DNA from 2 places in the Nocardioides panacihumi genome. Region 1 is predicted to be linked to the other one. Evidence: riboswitches for the same ligand, from Rfam matches in the RefSeq annotation. Region 1 holds a riboswitch; the other holds the start of a gene.
The links. Region 1 has a riboswitch for cobalamin ahead of ABD205_RS07295 (ribonucleoside-diphosphate reductase subunit alpha). Riboswitches for the same ligand answer to the same signal wherever they lie in the genome.
Positions count from the first base shown of each region.

Region 2: linked by a shared signal. The riboswitch ahead of ABD205_RS12495 (prenyltransferase/squalene oxidase repeat-containing protein) and the one ahead of ABD205_RS07295 (ribonucleoside-diphosphate reductase subunit alpha) in region 1 are both predicted to bind cobalamin.

Region 1 is NZ_BAAAPB010000001.1:1,562,416-1,569,759, reverse strand. It holds gene ABD205_RS07305 (Nramp family divalent metal transporter) at 1-650, opposite strand, end outside; gene ABD205_RS07300 (ribonucleotide-diphosphate reductase subunit beta) at 666-1,664, opposite strand; gene ABD205_RS07295 (ribonucleoside-diphosphate reductase subunit alpha) at 1,673-4,264, opposite strand; cobalamin riboswitch at 4,397-4,602, opposite strand; gene ABD205_RS07290 (hypothetical protein) at 4,694-4,897, shown strand; gene ABD205_RS07285 (VC0807 family protein) at 4,984-5,640, shown strand; gene ABD205_RS07280 (aldo/keto reductase) at 5,920-6,276, opposite strand; gene ABD205_RS07275 ((R)-mandelonitrile lyase) at 6,276-6,674, opposite strand; gene ABD205_RS07270 (alcohol dehydrogenase catalytic domain-containing protein) at 6,721-7,344, opposite strand, start outside.
Region 2 is NZ_BAAAPB010000002.1:685,569-692,912, reverse strand. It holds gene gatB (Asp-tRNA(Asn)/Glu-tRNA(Gln) amidotransferase subunit GatB) at 1-851, shown strand, start outside; gene ABD205_RS12500 (NYN domain-containing protein) at 853-1,590, shown strand; cobalamin riboswitch at 1,705-1,826, shown strand; gene ABD205_RS12495 (prenyltransferase/squalene oxidase repeat-containing protein) at 1,895-3,487, shown strand; gene ABD205_RS12490 (hypothetical protein) at 3,484-4,374, shown strand; gene ABD205_RS12485 (energy-coupling factor transporter transmembrane component T) at 4,371-5,510, shown strand; gene ABD205_RS12480 (ABC transporter ATP-binding protein) at 5,507-7,180, shown strand; gene ABD205_RS12475 (ECF transporter S component) at 7,186-7,344, shown strand, end outside.

The DNA of each region.
Region 1 (7,344 bases):
TGCAGGTAGATGGCGTGCGGCATCACGGTCGCACCGAGCATGCCGACGGCCAGCAGCACGCTGTCGGTGCCGGCCAGGCGCGGGACCGCCCCGGCCAGCACCGCAGGCGGGCGTACGCCGGCCAGGACCGCGTCGACGGCGAAGCCGACCAGGATGACCGCGAGCGCGCCGCCGATCGCGACCTCGAACGGCCGGTGCCCGCGCCGGCACAGCGCGAGGAGGGCGAAGGCGACGCCGCCGGTGACCAGCCCGCCGGCCAGCAGCGGCAGCCCGAAGAGGATCCGCAGCGCGATCGCTCCCCCGACCACCTCGGCCAGGTCGGTCGCGACCGCGACGATCTCCGCCTGCACCCACAGGGCGCCGGCGACCGGGCGCGGGCAGCGGTCGCGGCACAGGGCGGCGAGGCTCCTGCCGGTGGCGATGCCGGCCTTGGCGGAGAGGTACTGGACGAGCATCGCGATCGCGTTGCTGGCCAGGACGACCCAGACGAGCAGGTAGCCGTAGGTCGATCCGGCGGTCACGTTGGTGGCGAAGTTGCCCGGGTCGACGTACGCGACCGCGGTGACGAAGGCAGGGCCGAGCATCGGCAGCAGTCGCGTCTGACGACGACCGCTGCCGATGCTGGGGGCCCCGGTGAGCACGTCGCTCATGAGGGGTCCTCCCACTCAGCCCTGACGGGCGTTGACCTCGTAGGAGGTGTTGATCGACTCGAAGAAGTTGACCAGCTGGAGGGTGTCGTTCGCCGCCGCCATCCACTTCGCCGGGTTGGCGACCCCGTAGTGCGGGCCGAAGCCGAGCTCGTCGAGGCGCCGGTCGGCGAGGTACTTGACGTAGGTGTTGATGTAGTCGGCGTTGAGCCCGAGGATCCCGCTCGGCAGCAGGTCGCGGTTGTAGGCCTCCTCCATCTCGACGGCGTCGAGGATCATCTGCTTGATCTCGGCGGCGAACTCCTCCGTCGAGATCTCCGGGTTCTCCTCCAGCACGGTCAGCACGAGGTTGATGCCGAACTTCAGGTGCAGCGACTCGTCGCGGACGATCCAGTCGATGAGCGACCCGAAGTTACGCAGCAGGTTCCGCTGCCGGAAGCTGAGCGCGACCATGAAGCCCGAGTAGAACCAGATCCCCTCGAGGATGACGTTGTAGGCGATCAGGTTGCGGACGAAGTCCTGCTTGCCCTCGATGGTCGTGATGTCGAGCGTCTGCTCGGTCATCCGCCTGATGAAGCGGACCTCGAACTCCTCCTTCGCGGCCATCGACGGCACGGTGACGTGGGAGGCGTACGCCGCCTCGCGGTCGATCGGGAACGTCTCGAGGACGTACTCGAAGCTCATGCAATGGTTGGCCTCCTCCCACATCTGCTTGGCGAGGTAGAGGTGGCACTCGGCCGCGTTGACGTAGGGGTACACGCCGAACGCCAGCGCCTTGTTGACGAGCAGCTCGTTGGGGTTGAAGTAGCTCATCAGGAACGTCAGGGCCTGCCGCTCGTCGGCGCTCATCCGCTCGAAGTCGGCGAGGTCCTCACCCAGCTGCACCTCGTTGGGAAACCACGTGTTCGCGACGGCCTGGTCGTAGAGGTCCATCGCCCACTGGTAGGTGACCGGCTTGAGCAGGAGGCCCTCCTCGATGCCGGTGCCGAGGATGCCGCGACTCACGGGGGCACTCATGGGGGCGCTCACTGGCACGACTCGCACTGGAGACGCTCCTGGGGGTCGACGGGGCACAGGGCCTCGTCGGGAGCCGCGTCGACGACCTCCAGCACCTGCACGTCAGCGGGCACGACGGGCACCACCGGCAACACGGGCGGCGGTGGTGCCACCGCCGCACCGAACCCCCGGCGTACGCCGGCTCCGGCGCCGGCGGACTGGGCCTGCTCCGCCTTGTTGACCTTGACGGTGCTCTGCTCGGCGGTGTGCCGCGGCATCATGTGCAGGTAGTAGGTCGTCTTGACGCCCATCCGCCACGCGTCGGCGTAGAGGTCCGTCATGTTCGACACGCTGCGGTCAGCGAGGTAGATGTTGCGGCTGATCGCCTGGTCGATCCACTTCTGCGCGCGGGCGGCGACCTCGAGGTAGGCGCGGCCCGAGAGCTGGAACGACGTCTGGTAGATCTCGACCAGCTCCGCCGGGACCGCCTCGTGCTCGGCCGCGACCTTGGACAGGTCGCCCTGGTGGCGCAGCAGCGCGTCGCGGACCTGCTCCCACAGCCCGGCCGCGCGCAGGTCCTCGACGAGGTTGCGGTTGACCTCCAGGAACTTCCCGGAGCTGGTGGTGCGGCTGAAGATCTGGCTGAACTGCGGGTCGAGGCCGGGCGTGGTGCCGGCGACCAGGCCGATCGAGGCCGTCGGCGCAATCGCCATCAGGGTGGAGTTGCGGATGCCGCCGGCGACCTTCGCGCGCAGGGCGTCCCAGTCGAGCCGCTCGCTCCGGTCGACCGCGACCGGGACGCCACGGTCCTTCTCGAGCAGGTTGATCGTGTCGACCGGGACGAGTCCCTTGCTCCACTTCGAGCCCTCGAAGTTCGGGTAGGCGCCGCGCTCGCGGGCGAGGTCCGCCGAGGCGTCGATCGCGTGCCAGGAGACGAACTCCATGAGGCGGTCGATCAGGTCGTACGCCGCACTCGACTCATAGGAGAAGCCGAACCGCTCGACGACGTCGGTGAAGCCCATCACCCCCAGCCCGAGCGCCCGGTTGAGCTCGTTGGAGCGCTCGGACTCGGACACCGAGGAGATCGTGATGTCGATGAGGTTGTCGAGCTGGCGGACCGCGAGGCGGGTCGACTCGGCCAGCCGGTCCCAGTCGATCGTGGCGTGCTGACGCCGGCCGGTCACGTGGCGCGAGAGGTTGATCGAGGCCAGGTTGCAGACCGAGACGTTGTCGCGGTCCTGCGGCAGCGTGATCTCGGTGCACAGGTTGGAGAGGTGGATCGTGCCCGTGTTGTCGTTGAGGGCACGGGTGTTGATGGTGTCCTTCCAGGTCAGCCACGGGTGCGAGGTGGACTGCAGCGAGGTCAGGATCGCCCGGAACTGCTCGCGGGCGCCGAGCTTCTTGTGCCGCAGCTGGCCGGCATCGGCCAGGGCGACGTACTCGCGGTAGCGCTCCGAGAACGCGCGGCCGGTGAGCTCGACCAGGTCGGGCACCTCGGCGGGGTCGAAGAGATACCAGGGCTGGTCGGCGTCGACCCGCTTCATGAACTCGTCGCTGATCCACACGGCCGTGTTGGCGGTGCGGGTGCGCCGGTAGGGGTCGCCCGAGTTCTGCCGCAGGTCGAGGAACTGGGCGAAGTCGAGATGCCAGTTCTCGATGTAGAAGCACAGCGCGCCGAACTTCTTGCCGCCGCGGCTGACCGCGCGCAGCGTCGAGTCGATCGTGTGCATGAACGGGATCGGCCCGGTGGAGACCGTGTTGTTGGACCTGATCGGCGAGCCCTCGGAGCGCAGCTTGGTGACCGAGAGCCCGATGCCGCCGGTGCCCTTGGTCAGCCACATGACGTCGCGCACCGACTTGGCGATGTGCTCGATCTCGTCCTCCATCTGCATGACGAAGCAGTTGGAGAGCTGGGCGTACGACGTCCCGGCGTTGACGAGCGTCGAGCCGGCGGCGAGGTACTCCAGCCGCGACATCTTGTCGTAGAACCGGATCGCCGCGGCGTCCCTGTCCTCCTCGTTGAGCGCCAGGCCCATCGCTACGCGCATCCAGAAGAACTGCGGCATCTCCAGCTGCCGGCCGTCCGGCGCCGAGATCATGTAGCGGGTGCGCATCGTCTGCAGGCCGATGTAGCGCAGCAGGTCGTCGCGGTCCGGGTCGAGCGCGGCGCCGAGGCGCTGCACGTCGAAGTCGCGCAACCGGCTGTCGAGCAGGCCGAGCTCGACACCGCGCTCGACGAAGCCGACGAAGGCCTCGCCGTGGAAGGCGTGCACCTCGTCGCGGGTCACGCCCTCGCCGAAGATCGCCTTGTAGAGGCTCTTCACCAGCAGCCGGGAGGCGATGGTGTCGTACGCCGGGTCGTCCTTGACGTTCTGCAGGGCCACCTGGATGACCGCCTCGTCCAGCTGCTCGCTGGTGATCCCGTCGAAGAGCGTGATCTCCAGCTCCGAGCGCAGCTGGGTTGCCCGTGCCACCTCGTCGTCGAGCCCGGCCGCGGCCTCCTCGATCGACCTCGCGATCTCGTAGCCGTCGTACGCCACGCGGGAGCCGTCCCGCTTGAGGACCGTGATCGCGGTCTGCTCGTGGTCCGTCTGGTCTTTCTGGTCGTGCGTCGTGCTCATCAGCGCATCCACCCCTCGTGAAGCAACCTGTCTGTGGTGCTTCCACGACCTGCGCGGTGGAGGGGACGGACGACCTCACGGGGCGTCGCTGATGATCCCCTGACCCTCCCTCGAGGTCGCGGACCTCCGCCGATGGGCGGCGGAGAGCTGGCAGGTCTTCGGACTCGTGGGCAGTTGCTTGGCCTACTGTCCGTCGCTTCCCGGATCGGCTGATCCAGTGCTTGATGACGGAGGTCGTTCCCACTCACCGCTGCGGGGCAGTCCCGGACTCACACCGGGGTTCCCTCTTGCGACGACGTCTCTGGCGGAGGCGCCGAACCAGCTGCGTTGACCACCATACCTGGGAATCCCGTCGTTGTAACTACCTAGATGTAGTGGTCGGGCTCGGCGTCGGCGCGTCCCGCGGTGCGGGCCGTTCATCCCTTTCGGGTGAGCCCCGCGTACGGCGACCGAGGCAACGTGCTTGCCATGGTCGTGGCCATCACCACCCCCGGGGTCTACCTCATCGTGGCGCTCGTGATCCTGCTGATCGTGTGCGTCGGGGTCTTCCTGGCCTATCGGATGAGCTCGCGCTCCGATCAGTCCGGGGCTCGCCGTGCGACGCGCCCGCGGAGCGACGACCCCGGCACGTGATCAGGGATCGTGCCCGCCTGCTGGTGGGTACCGTGGAGGGACCGGGCTTACCGGTGCTGAGCCGGGGCGGGGCCACGATGACAACGATGAGCGGGATCGCGACGCAGGCCACGCCCGCGCCCGCACACCCGCACCCACACCCGAAAGCCGTCCTGGCACGCGTCGGCGTCACCCTCGGCACCGCGGTGTTCATCCCCGCGGTCCTGTTGTGGACGACGATGCGCACGTTCAACATCGCCGTCGCCGTGATCGTCGGGCTCGCCTGGATGGTAGGCGTGATGTGTTGGCGGCATGCCACCGGTCGACCGGTGTCGGGGCTCGTACTGCTGAGCCTGGGGATCCTCACGGTGAAGACGGCCTTCACCCTCGCCACCGGGAACACCTTCGTCTACTTCGTTCAGCCGGTCTTCGCCGACGCCGCGGTGGCGACCATCTTCCTGGGCTCGCTGTGCACGGCCCGCCCGGTGATCGCACGTCTCGCTCCGGAGTTCTACCCGGTGAGCGCGGAGGTCGCCGCGCGGCCTCAGATCCGTGCGCTGTTCTGGAGACTGACCCTCATGTGGGGCCTGGTCATCCTGGTCAAGGCGGTCATCACCCTGTGGCTGCTGCAGACGCTCTCGCTGTCGAACTTCATGCTGATCAAGGGCGGCGCGATCATCACCCTGACCACGACCGCCGCCGTCGTGACGATCGGGTGGTCCTTCGCGGTCGCTCGCCGGCAAGGCCTCCTCCACAGGGCCTGATGCCGAGTCGGCGCAACCTCGCACCCCAGGACTGCCGAGTCGGCGCATCCTCGCACCCCAGGACTGCCGAGTCGGCGCATCCTCGCACCCCAGGAAGTGCCGAGTCGGCGCAACCTCGCACCCCAGGACTGCCGAGTCGGCGCATCCTCGCACCGCCGCTGCGAGGATGCGCCGACTCGAGCCTCTGAGAGTGTGAAGTTGCGCCGACTCGAGCCTCTGAGGAGTGTCAGGATGCGCCGACTCGAGCCCCTGAGAGTGCGAAGTTGCGCCGACTCGGCCTCAGGCTTCGGGGATCTCGCGGCCGAAGGCCTCCAGCGTGACGTCGGTCGGCTCGGGGCCGCCGCGCTGGTCGGTGTCGAGCGCGGCGCTCTTCTCGAACCCGTGCAGCGTCTCGTCGTACCCGTAGTCGCTGATCCAGATCTTGGTCTCCACGAAGACCTCGTCCCGGGGCAGGCCGGAGGCGCGGATGGCTTGGCCGACCTCACGCTCGTTGCCGTACGCCGCGGCGGTGTCGATGTGTCGGTAGCCCGTGCTCAGCGCCGCCTCGACGGCCGCTCGGGTCTCGTCCGGCGGGGTCTGGAACACCCCGAGCCCGAGGGCCGGCATCTTCACGTGGTTGTTCAGTGTCAGGCTCATCATCGGATGTACTCCTCGTCGGTGACGTGCTCGAGCCAGGTCGTGCCGGTCGCCGGGTCGTCGCCCAGCTCGAGCATCGCGAGGTGCTCCATGAAGGTGTCGGGCGAGGCACCGTGCCAGTGCTCCTCGCCCGGCGGGCAGTAGAGCGTCTGACCGGGGTGGGCCTCGACCTTGTCGCCGCCGCGGGACTGCACCCAGGCGACGCCCTGGGTCACGTGCAGGGTCTGCCCGAGGACGTGGGAGTGCCAGGCCGTCCGTGCGCCTGGCGCGAAGCGCACGCGCGCCACGACCATGTGCTGTCCGGGCTCGCGCGGCGAGGCGATCGGGTCGAGCCAGACGTCGCCGGTGAACTGCTCGGGCGGGTTCTTCCTGGTGGGCTGTCGGGGGTCGATCTGCATGTCCTTCTCCTGTCGTCGGGGTCGCGGTGCTGGGGGTTGAGCCCGGTCAGGCCTTGACCATGACCTTGAGTGCCTGCCGGCTGTCCATGGCCGCGTAGCCCTCGGGGACCTCGTCGAGCGAGATCGTGCGGTCGAAGACCCGGCCCGGGTCGACGGTGCCGTCGAGGACGCCGGGCAGGAGCCGCTCGATGTAGGCGCGTACGGGCGCTGGGCCGCCGGTGAGCGTGGCGTTCTTGCCGAAGAAGGGCCAGCCGATCGGGCCGTCGGCGTACTGCGGCACCCCGACCCGGGAGATGACGCCGCCGGGGCGGACGATCCCGACGGCCTGCTCGTACGCCGGCAGGTGGCCGACAGCCTCGAGCACCCGGGTGGCACCGCCGCCGGTCAGCTCGAGCACCTGGCCGATGCCGTCCTCGCCGCGCTCGGCGACGACGTCGGTGGCGCCGAACTCCCGGCCCAGGTCGGTGCGGACCTGGTGGCGGCCCATCAGCACGATCCGCTCGGCACCGAGCTGCTTGGCGGAGAGCACCGCCAGGAGGCCGACGGCGCCGTCGCCGATGACCGCGACGGTGTCCCCGGCCGTGACGCCGGCCCGGACCGCGGCGTGCCAGCCGGTGCCGTAGACGTCGGAGAGGGTCAGCAGCGAGGCCAGCAGGCCCTCGTCGGCGGT
Region 2 (7,344 bases), on a different contig from region 1:
GCTGCGACGTCAACCTGTCGCTCGCGCCGGCCGGTTCGGGCGTGCTCGGCACCCGGACCGAGACGAAGAACGTCAACTCGCTGCGGTCCGTGGAGCGCGCGGTCCGGTTCGAGATGGGTCGCCACGCCGGCGTGCTGCTCGGGGGCGGCAAGGTGCTGCAGGAGACCCGTCACTTCCACGAGGACACCGGCAGCACGTCTCCCGGTCGTGAGAAGTCGGACGCGGAGGACTACCGCTACTTCCCGGAGCCCGACCTCGTCCCGATCGCGCCCTCGCGCGAGTGGGTCGAGCAGCTGCGGACGACGCTGCCCGAGCCGCCGGCCGAGCGCCGGGCCCGGCTGCAGGCCGACTGGGGCTTCTCCGACCTGGAGATGCGCGACGCGGCCGCGTCCGGTGCGCTCTCGCTCATCGAGGAGACGGTCGCCGCGGGCGCCCCGCCGCAGGCCGCCCGCAAGTGGTGGCTCTCGGAGCTGGCCCGTCGCGCCAACGACCTCGGCGTGGACCTGACCGACGTCGGCGTCACGCCGGCCCAGGTCGCCGAGGTGCAGAAGCTGGTCGACGCGGGCACCGTCAACGACAAGCTGGCTCGCCAGGTCTTCGAGGGCCTGTACGCCGGTGAGGGCTCGCCCGCCGAGATCGTCGCCGCCCGCGGCCTCGCCGTCGTGTCCGACGACGGTGCCCTGTCGGCAGCGGTCGACGCCGCGATCGCCGCCAACCCCGACGTCGCCGACAAGATCCGTGACGGCAAGGTCGCCGCTGCCGGCGCCCTGATCGGTGCGGTGATGAAGGAGATGCGCGGCCAGGCCGACGCCGGTCGAGTGCGGGAGCTCATCCTCGAGAAGCTGTCCTGAGGTGGCTCGCTCGCGGATTGCGCTGCTGATCGACGCGGACAATGCGCCCGCCCGCAAGATCGGCGAGATCCTGAACGACCTCGCGTCGTACGGCGAGTGCAACATCCGCCGTGCCTACGGCAACTGGACCAAGCCCGACCTCAAGGGGTGGATCGAGGAGCTGCACGACGCCGCGATCCGGCCGATGCAGCAGTTCGACCTCACGACGCACAAGAACGCCTCCGACATGGCGCTGGCCATCGACGCGGTCGAGCTGTGGCACTCGGCCAAGCCCGAGGCGTTCGCCATCGTCTCCAGCGACTCCGACTTCACCCCGCTCGTGCACTACCTGCGTGAGAAGGGCGCCGCCGTCTACGGCTACGGCCGGGCGAAGACGCCGACGCCGTTCCAGAGCGCCTGCACGAAGTTCACGGTCCTCGAGCAGCTCGGCGAGGAGGAGTCCGACGACGCCGAGACGCAGGCGAAGGGCGGTCGTGAGCAGGTCCCGACCGCCGACCTGAAGGGCAACTCGGGCCTGGTCCGGCTGCTCCGGAGCGCCATCAAGGCCGCCGCCGGCGAGGACGGCTGGGCCACCGTGCAGCAGGTCGGCCAGCAGATCCGCAACCAGTCGTCGCTCGACTGGCGCAACTACGGCTACTCCACGCTGACCAAGCTGCTCACCGCCTCGGAGCTCTTCGAGCTGCGTGACGAGGGCACGCCGACGGTCGCCGTGCGTGACCCCCGCGCGAACCGAGGCTGAGCGCGGCTGAGCGACAGGCGGCGCGAACCGTGGGCGCGCTGTGGGATTCGCCATGCGGGTCCGGTTAGCCGCCGCGCCCGTGCGGGACTAGGCTGCCGTTCGCCCATCAAGGGCTACATCTTCATTCATCACGCTCGCGCGTGGGGGAAGCCGGTGAGAGTCCGGCACTGACCCGCAACCGTGTGCCCTTCCTCGGAAGGGCGAGTCGGAGCACCCGCCGCGAAGCGTCCTGACAACACGCTGTCGCGGATCACAGCGGGTGCGCCCTCGTGGCCTTCCCGTCTGTTGCAGCGGGAAGGAAACCATGCAGTCCACCACGCGCCGGTTAGGCACAGCCCTGACGGGGGCAGCACTCGCCCTGGGTGCCCTGGCCGTCACACCGTCCGTCCACGCGGCGACGGCCCACGACACCGTGCCGCTCGAGCAGTCCATCGGCTGGATGACCGGCCGGCTCACCGACGGTGCGCTGAGCACTCAGTACGGCGCCGACTACTCGACCACCGGCTACCTGGCCGAGGCGCTGCAGAGCGTCGGCGGGCACAGCACCGAGCTGGCGCCGATCCTGCACGCCCTCGAGACCCATGTCGACGAGCAGATCCACGGATTCGTGGGAGGAACGGACGTCTACGCCGGCAGCGCGGCCAAGCTCGCCGCGATCGTGCAGACCGCGGGTGACGACCCGACGAACGTCGACGGCACCGACCTGATCCAGGTCCTCGAGGGGCAGGTCGGCACCACCGGCCGCACCTTCGACACGAGCCCGTACGGCGACTTCGCCAACACGATCGGGCAGGCGTACGCGGTCCGTGCGCTCACCACCGCGACGAGCACGAAGGCTGCCGCTGCGACCGACTTCCTGCTCGACCAGCAGTGCCCGGCCGGCTGGTTCCGACTGGGCTTCAGCGCCTCGTCCGCCACCGACCAGAGCTGCGCGGCCGACGCCACCAGCAAGCCCGACCCCGACGCGACGAGCTTCGTCCTGCTCGAGCTCGCCCCGCTCGCGGACGGCAACGCGAAGATCGCTCGCTCCATCGGCCGGGCCGAGAGCTGGCTCGCCGGCCGGCAGCGGGCTGACGGCAGCTTCGGCGGCGGTACGTCGACCGAGGGCTCGAACGCCAACAGCACCGGCCTGGCCGGCTGGGCGCTGGGCCAGCTCGGCCACACGTCGGTGGCGGAGGCCGCGGCGACGTGGCTCCGCACGATGCAGGCGCACGAGCTGTCCTCCTGCCCCACGGCGCTCTCCGGCCAGACGGGGGCGCTGGCCTACGACGCGGCCGCGTTGGCCGCAGGCCGCACCTCCGGTGTGTCCGACAGCTACCAGTGGCAGCTCGCGGCCGCGCAGGCCCTGCCGGCACTGAAGTGGCTGCCCGTCGCGACGGGTCACGCCGCGCTAACCGGTCCGCGTGGGTTCCAGCCGGGCGGTGCCCGGGCGACGTACCGCGTCGCGGGCGCGGCCCCGGCCGAGACGCTCTGCCTCGCCGTCGGATCGGCCAAGCACGCCTTCACCGCCGGCACGGACGGCGCGGCCGCGCTGGGGGTGTCGCTGCCCGCCGCCACGACCACCCTGCCGTTCAGCCTGACGACTGCCGGAGGTGTCGCCGCCACCGGCACGACCAAGGTGCTCGGCGCCGCCCGGCCCTCGATCACGCTCAGCAGGACCCGGCTCGCACGCGGTGCGACGCTGACGGTGCGGATCTCCGGCCTGGCCGCCGGTGAGGACGTCACGCTGAAGCTCGGCAAGCGCGTGGTGCGGACCGGCCTCGCGGGCGGTTCCGGCGCCTTCACGGCGAGGGTGAAGCTCACCAGGGGGCTCGTGAAGCCGGGCAAGGTGAAGGTGACCGTCGTCGGCCAGTTCGCCAACCGGACCAATGCCAAGACGATCAGGGTCGTGCGTTGATCCAGCGACTCGTGGCCAGGCTGGCCGCCGCGGTGCTCGTCGCCGCGGCGGCTACGCTGGCGCTCCCCTCGACGCCGGCGCAGGCGGCGTACTGCTCGAGCGGTGCGGGCGTCAGCGTGCTGGTCGACTACGGCGCGCTGGGCGGCGGCATGTCCACCGGGTGCGGCTCCGGCTCACCCGCCTCCAAGGCCTTCACCAGCGCGGGGTTCTCCCTCAAGCAGTCGCCTCGCCAGGCGGGCTTCGTCTGCCAGGTCAACGGCAAGCCGGCGGACGGGAACTGCCTCGCCACGGACTCCTACTGGGGCTTCTTCGTCTCGGACGACGGCAAGGGCTGGGTGTATGCCTCCCAGGGCGTCTACCAGCAGGCGGTCGACGCCGGCGACTCGGTCGCGCTCGTGTGGCAGTCGACGTCGAGCCAGCGCAAGCCCGGGCAGGGCCCGGCGGCGCGTCCCACCGCCTCGCCGACCACGAAGGCGCCGACCGCGACGCCCAGCAAGAGGCCGAGCCCGAAGCCGAGCGCTCAGCCCAGCAGCAAGCCCAGCAGCAAGCCCAGCAGCTCGGCGCCGAAGTCGAGCACGCGGCCGGCGGCGCCGACGCCGGTGGCGACCGGCGCCGAGGGCCAGGGTGCGGCCCCGACCGCGACGACCGGCCAGGCGAGCACGCAGGCACCGACGCCGTCGGAGTCGACGACCACCGCGGCGTCGGCCGTCACGACGCCGAGCGACGACGTCACGCCGAGCGACGGGGCGTCGCCGAGCGCGACGACCGATGCCGCCACCTCGCCGACGGCTGACGGCGGCGGGCTGCCCGGTTGGCTCGCACCGGGGCTCATCGCGCTGCTCGCGGTCGTCGCCGGGGGCGTCGCGTGGGCCAGAAGGGCCCGATGACGGCACGCCTCGCTCGCGACCTCCATCCGATCGCCTGGTGGCTCTGGGCGATCGGGCTGGCGGCGTACGCCTCGCAGACCACGAACCCGTGGCTGCTCCTGCTGCTGGTCGGCGTGGCCGCGCTCGTGGTGAGTGCGCGCCGCTCCGACCAGCCGTGGGCGGGCTCGTTCCGCCTCTACCTCGCGGCAGGGCTGGCCATCGTCGTCATCCGGGTGGTCTTCCGCATCCTGCTCGGAGGGGCGTACGGCGGCACGGTGATCCTCCACCTGCCCGAGATCCCGCTCCCGGGCTGGGTCCTGGGCATCACCCTGCTCGGGCCGGTGACGCGCGAGTCCGTCCTCGCCGGGCTGTACGACGGTCTGCGGCTGGCCACCATCGTCGTCTGCGTCGGCGCGGCCAACTCGCTGGCCAACCCGAAGCGTCTGCTGCGCAGCATGCCGGCGGCCCTCTACGAGGTCGGGACGGCCGTCGTCGTCGCCGTCAGCGTGCTGCCGCAGCTCGCCGAGAGCGTCCAACGGGTCCGCCGCGCGCAACGGCTGCGCGCCGGCCACGGCCAGGGGTCGCGCGGCGTCCGCCGGATGCGACGCTTCCTGGTCCCGGTGCTCGAGGACGCCCTGGAGCGCTCGCTCACTCTCGCGGCCGGCATGGACACCCGCGGCTACGGTCGGTCGGGTGCCGCCACCCCCGCCGAGCGGCGCGTGACCGGGGCGCTGATGATCAGCGGCCTCATCGGCGTCTGCGTCGGTGCCTACGCACTGCTCGACCAGACCTTCCTCGGGGGCTCCTTCGGCGTGGGGAGGGTCCACGTCAGCCGGGGCGCCGTCGTGCTCGTGCTGGGCGTGGCCGTCTGTGTCGCCGGCATGAGGTCGGCGGGTGCCCGCGTCGAGCGCACCGTCTACCGCCCCGACGTGTGGCGCTGGCCCGAGACCGCGGTCGCGCTGACCGGAGTCGCCGTCGGCGCCGTCGGGTCGTGGGTCGCCCAGCACCAGTACGCCGTCGCCAACCCCGACCTCAGCGTGTCGCCGCAGATCAGCGCGGTCGCGCTGCTCGGCGTCCTCATCGGCCTGGCGCCGGCCGTGCTCGCCCCGGCGCCGCGGCTCGCCGCCTCGCGACGTGAGCTGCAGGTGGCCGCATGAGCGCGTCCCTGCTCGAGCTGCGCGGCGTCACCGTCACGCTCCCCGAAGGCGACCGGCCGGTGCTCGCGGGCGCCGACCTCGCGGTCGAGGAGGGCGAGCTGCTGCTCGTCTCGGGACCGACCGGCTCCGGCAAGTCGACCCTGCTCGGCGTGGTCGCCGGTCTGGTCCCACGCTTCACCGGCGGCGACCTGAGCGGAGACCTGCTGCTCGACGGTGTCTCGATCGTGCACACCCCGCCGCGCGAGCGCGCCGCCGCCGTCGGGTACGTCGGCCAGGACCCGGCCGCCGGGTTCGTCACCGACACCGTCGAGGAGGAGCTGGCCTACGGCATGGAGCAGCTCGGGCTGCCGCCGGCGACGATGCGCCGCCGGGTGGAGGAGACCCTCGACCTGCTCGGCATCGCCGAGCTGCGGGACCGCGACCTGCGCACGCTCTCCGGCGGCCAGCAGCAGCGGGTCGCGATCGGCGCCGTCCTCACCACGCACCCACGGCTGCTCGTGCTCGACGAGCCCACCAGTGCACTCGACCCGACCGCGGCCGAGGACGTCCTGGCCACCCTCACCCGCCTGGTCCACGACCTCGGCGTGAGCGTGCTGCTCGCCGAGCACCGGCTCGAGCGGGTGGTCCCGTTCGCCGACCGGGTCGCGCTGCTGAGGGGCGACGGGACGGTGGAGGTCGGGGATCCGGCCGCGGTGCTGGCCGGCTCGCCCGTCGTACCCCCGATCGTGGAGCTCGGCCGTGCCGCCGGCTGGCACCCGCTCCCACTCACCGTCCGCGACGCTCGGCGGCGGGCGAAGGGTCTCGACCTCGAGTGGCGGGATCTCGATGCGCCTGCGCCCAGCGGCTCCGGCTACTCGACCAGCGAGTCCGTTGGTCGAGCGGGGAGTGGCGGCGAGCGTATCGAGACCACCGACGCCGCCGTCGCCACCCACGGGCTCGTCGTCCAACGTGGCGATCGCGCGGTGCTGACCGACGTCTCGCTCACGCTTGCGGCCGGCAGCGTGACGGCGCTGATGGGTCGCAACGGCTCCGGCAAGTCGACGCTGCTCTGGACGCTGCAGGGCAGCCAGAAGCGCTCGGGCGGCACGCTCGCGGTCGCCGGGCACGACACCGCTCGGCTCGCCGCCGAGGAGCGACGTCGGTGGGTCGGGCTGCTCCCGCAGACCGCCGCCGACCTGCTCTACCTGGAGACGGTCGACGAGGAGTGCGCCGCCGGTGGCCCGCGCTGCCGACCGATCCTGGACAGCCTCGTCCCGGGCATCCCGGGCGACCGTCACCCGCGCGACCTCTCGGAGGGTCAGCGGCTCGCACTGGCCCTGAGCCTCGTGCTCGCCGCCGACCCGCCCGTCCTGCTGCTCGACGAGCCGACGCGCGGCCTGGACTACGCGGCGAAGCACGCCCTGGCCCGGCTGCTGCGCGACCAGTCCCACCGGGGGAGGACCGTGCTCGTCGCGACGCACGACGTCGAGTTCACGGCGCAGGTGGCCGATGAGGTGGTCGTCCTCGCCGACGGCGAGGTGGTGTCGTCGGGGCCGGTACGCCGGGTCGTGGCCGAGTCCCCGTCCTTCGCCCCCCAGGTCACGAAGGTCCTCGGGCCGCCCTGGCTGCGGGTCGACGAGGTGGTCGCCGTCCTCGCGGCGCGCCAGCCCGTCCCGGGGGTGGCGCCGTGATCCGGATGACGTCGCGGTCGGCGCTGATCCTCGCGATCGCGAGCCTGATCGGGCTGATCACGTTGGTGTGGCCGCTCCTGCTCAACGACCCCACGAGCACCCGGGTGCAGCCTCCGTTCGTCTTCCTCGCGCTGCTGCCGGTCGTGGTCGCGGTCGTCCTCGCC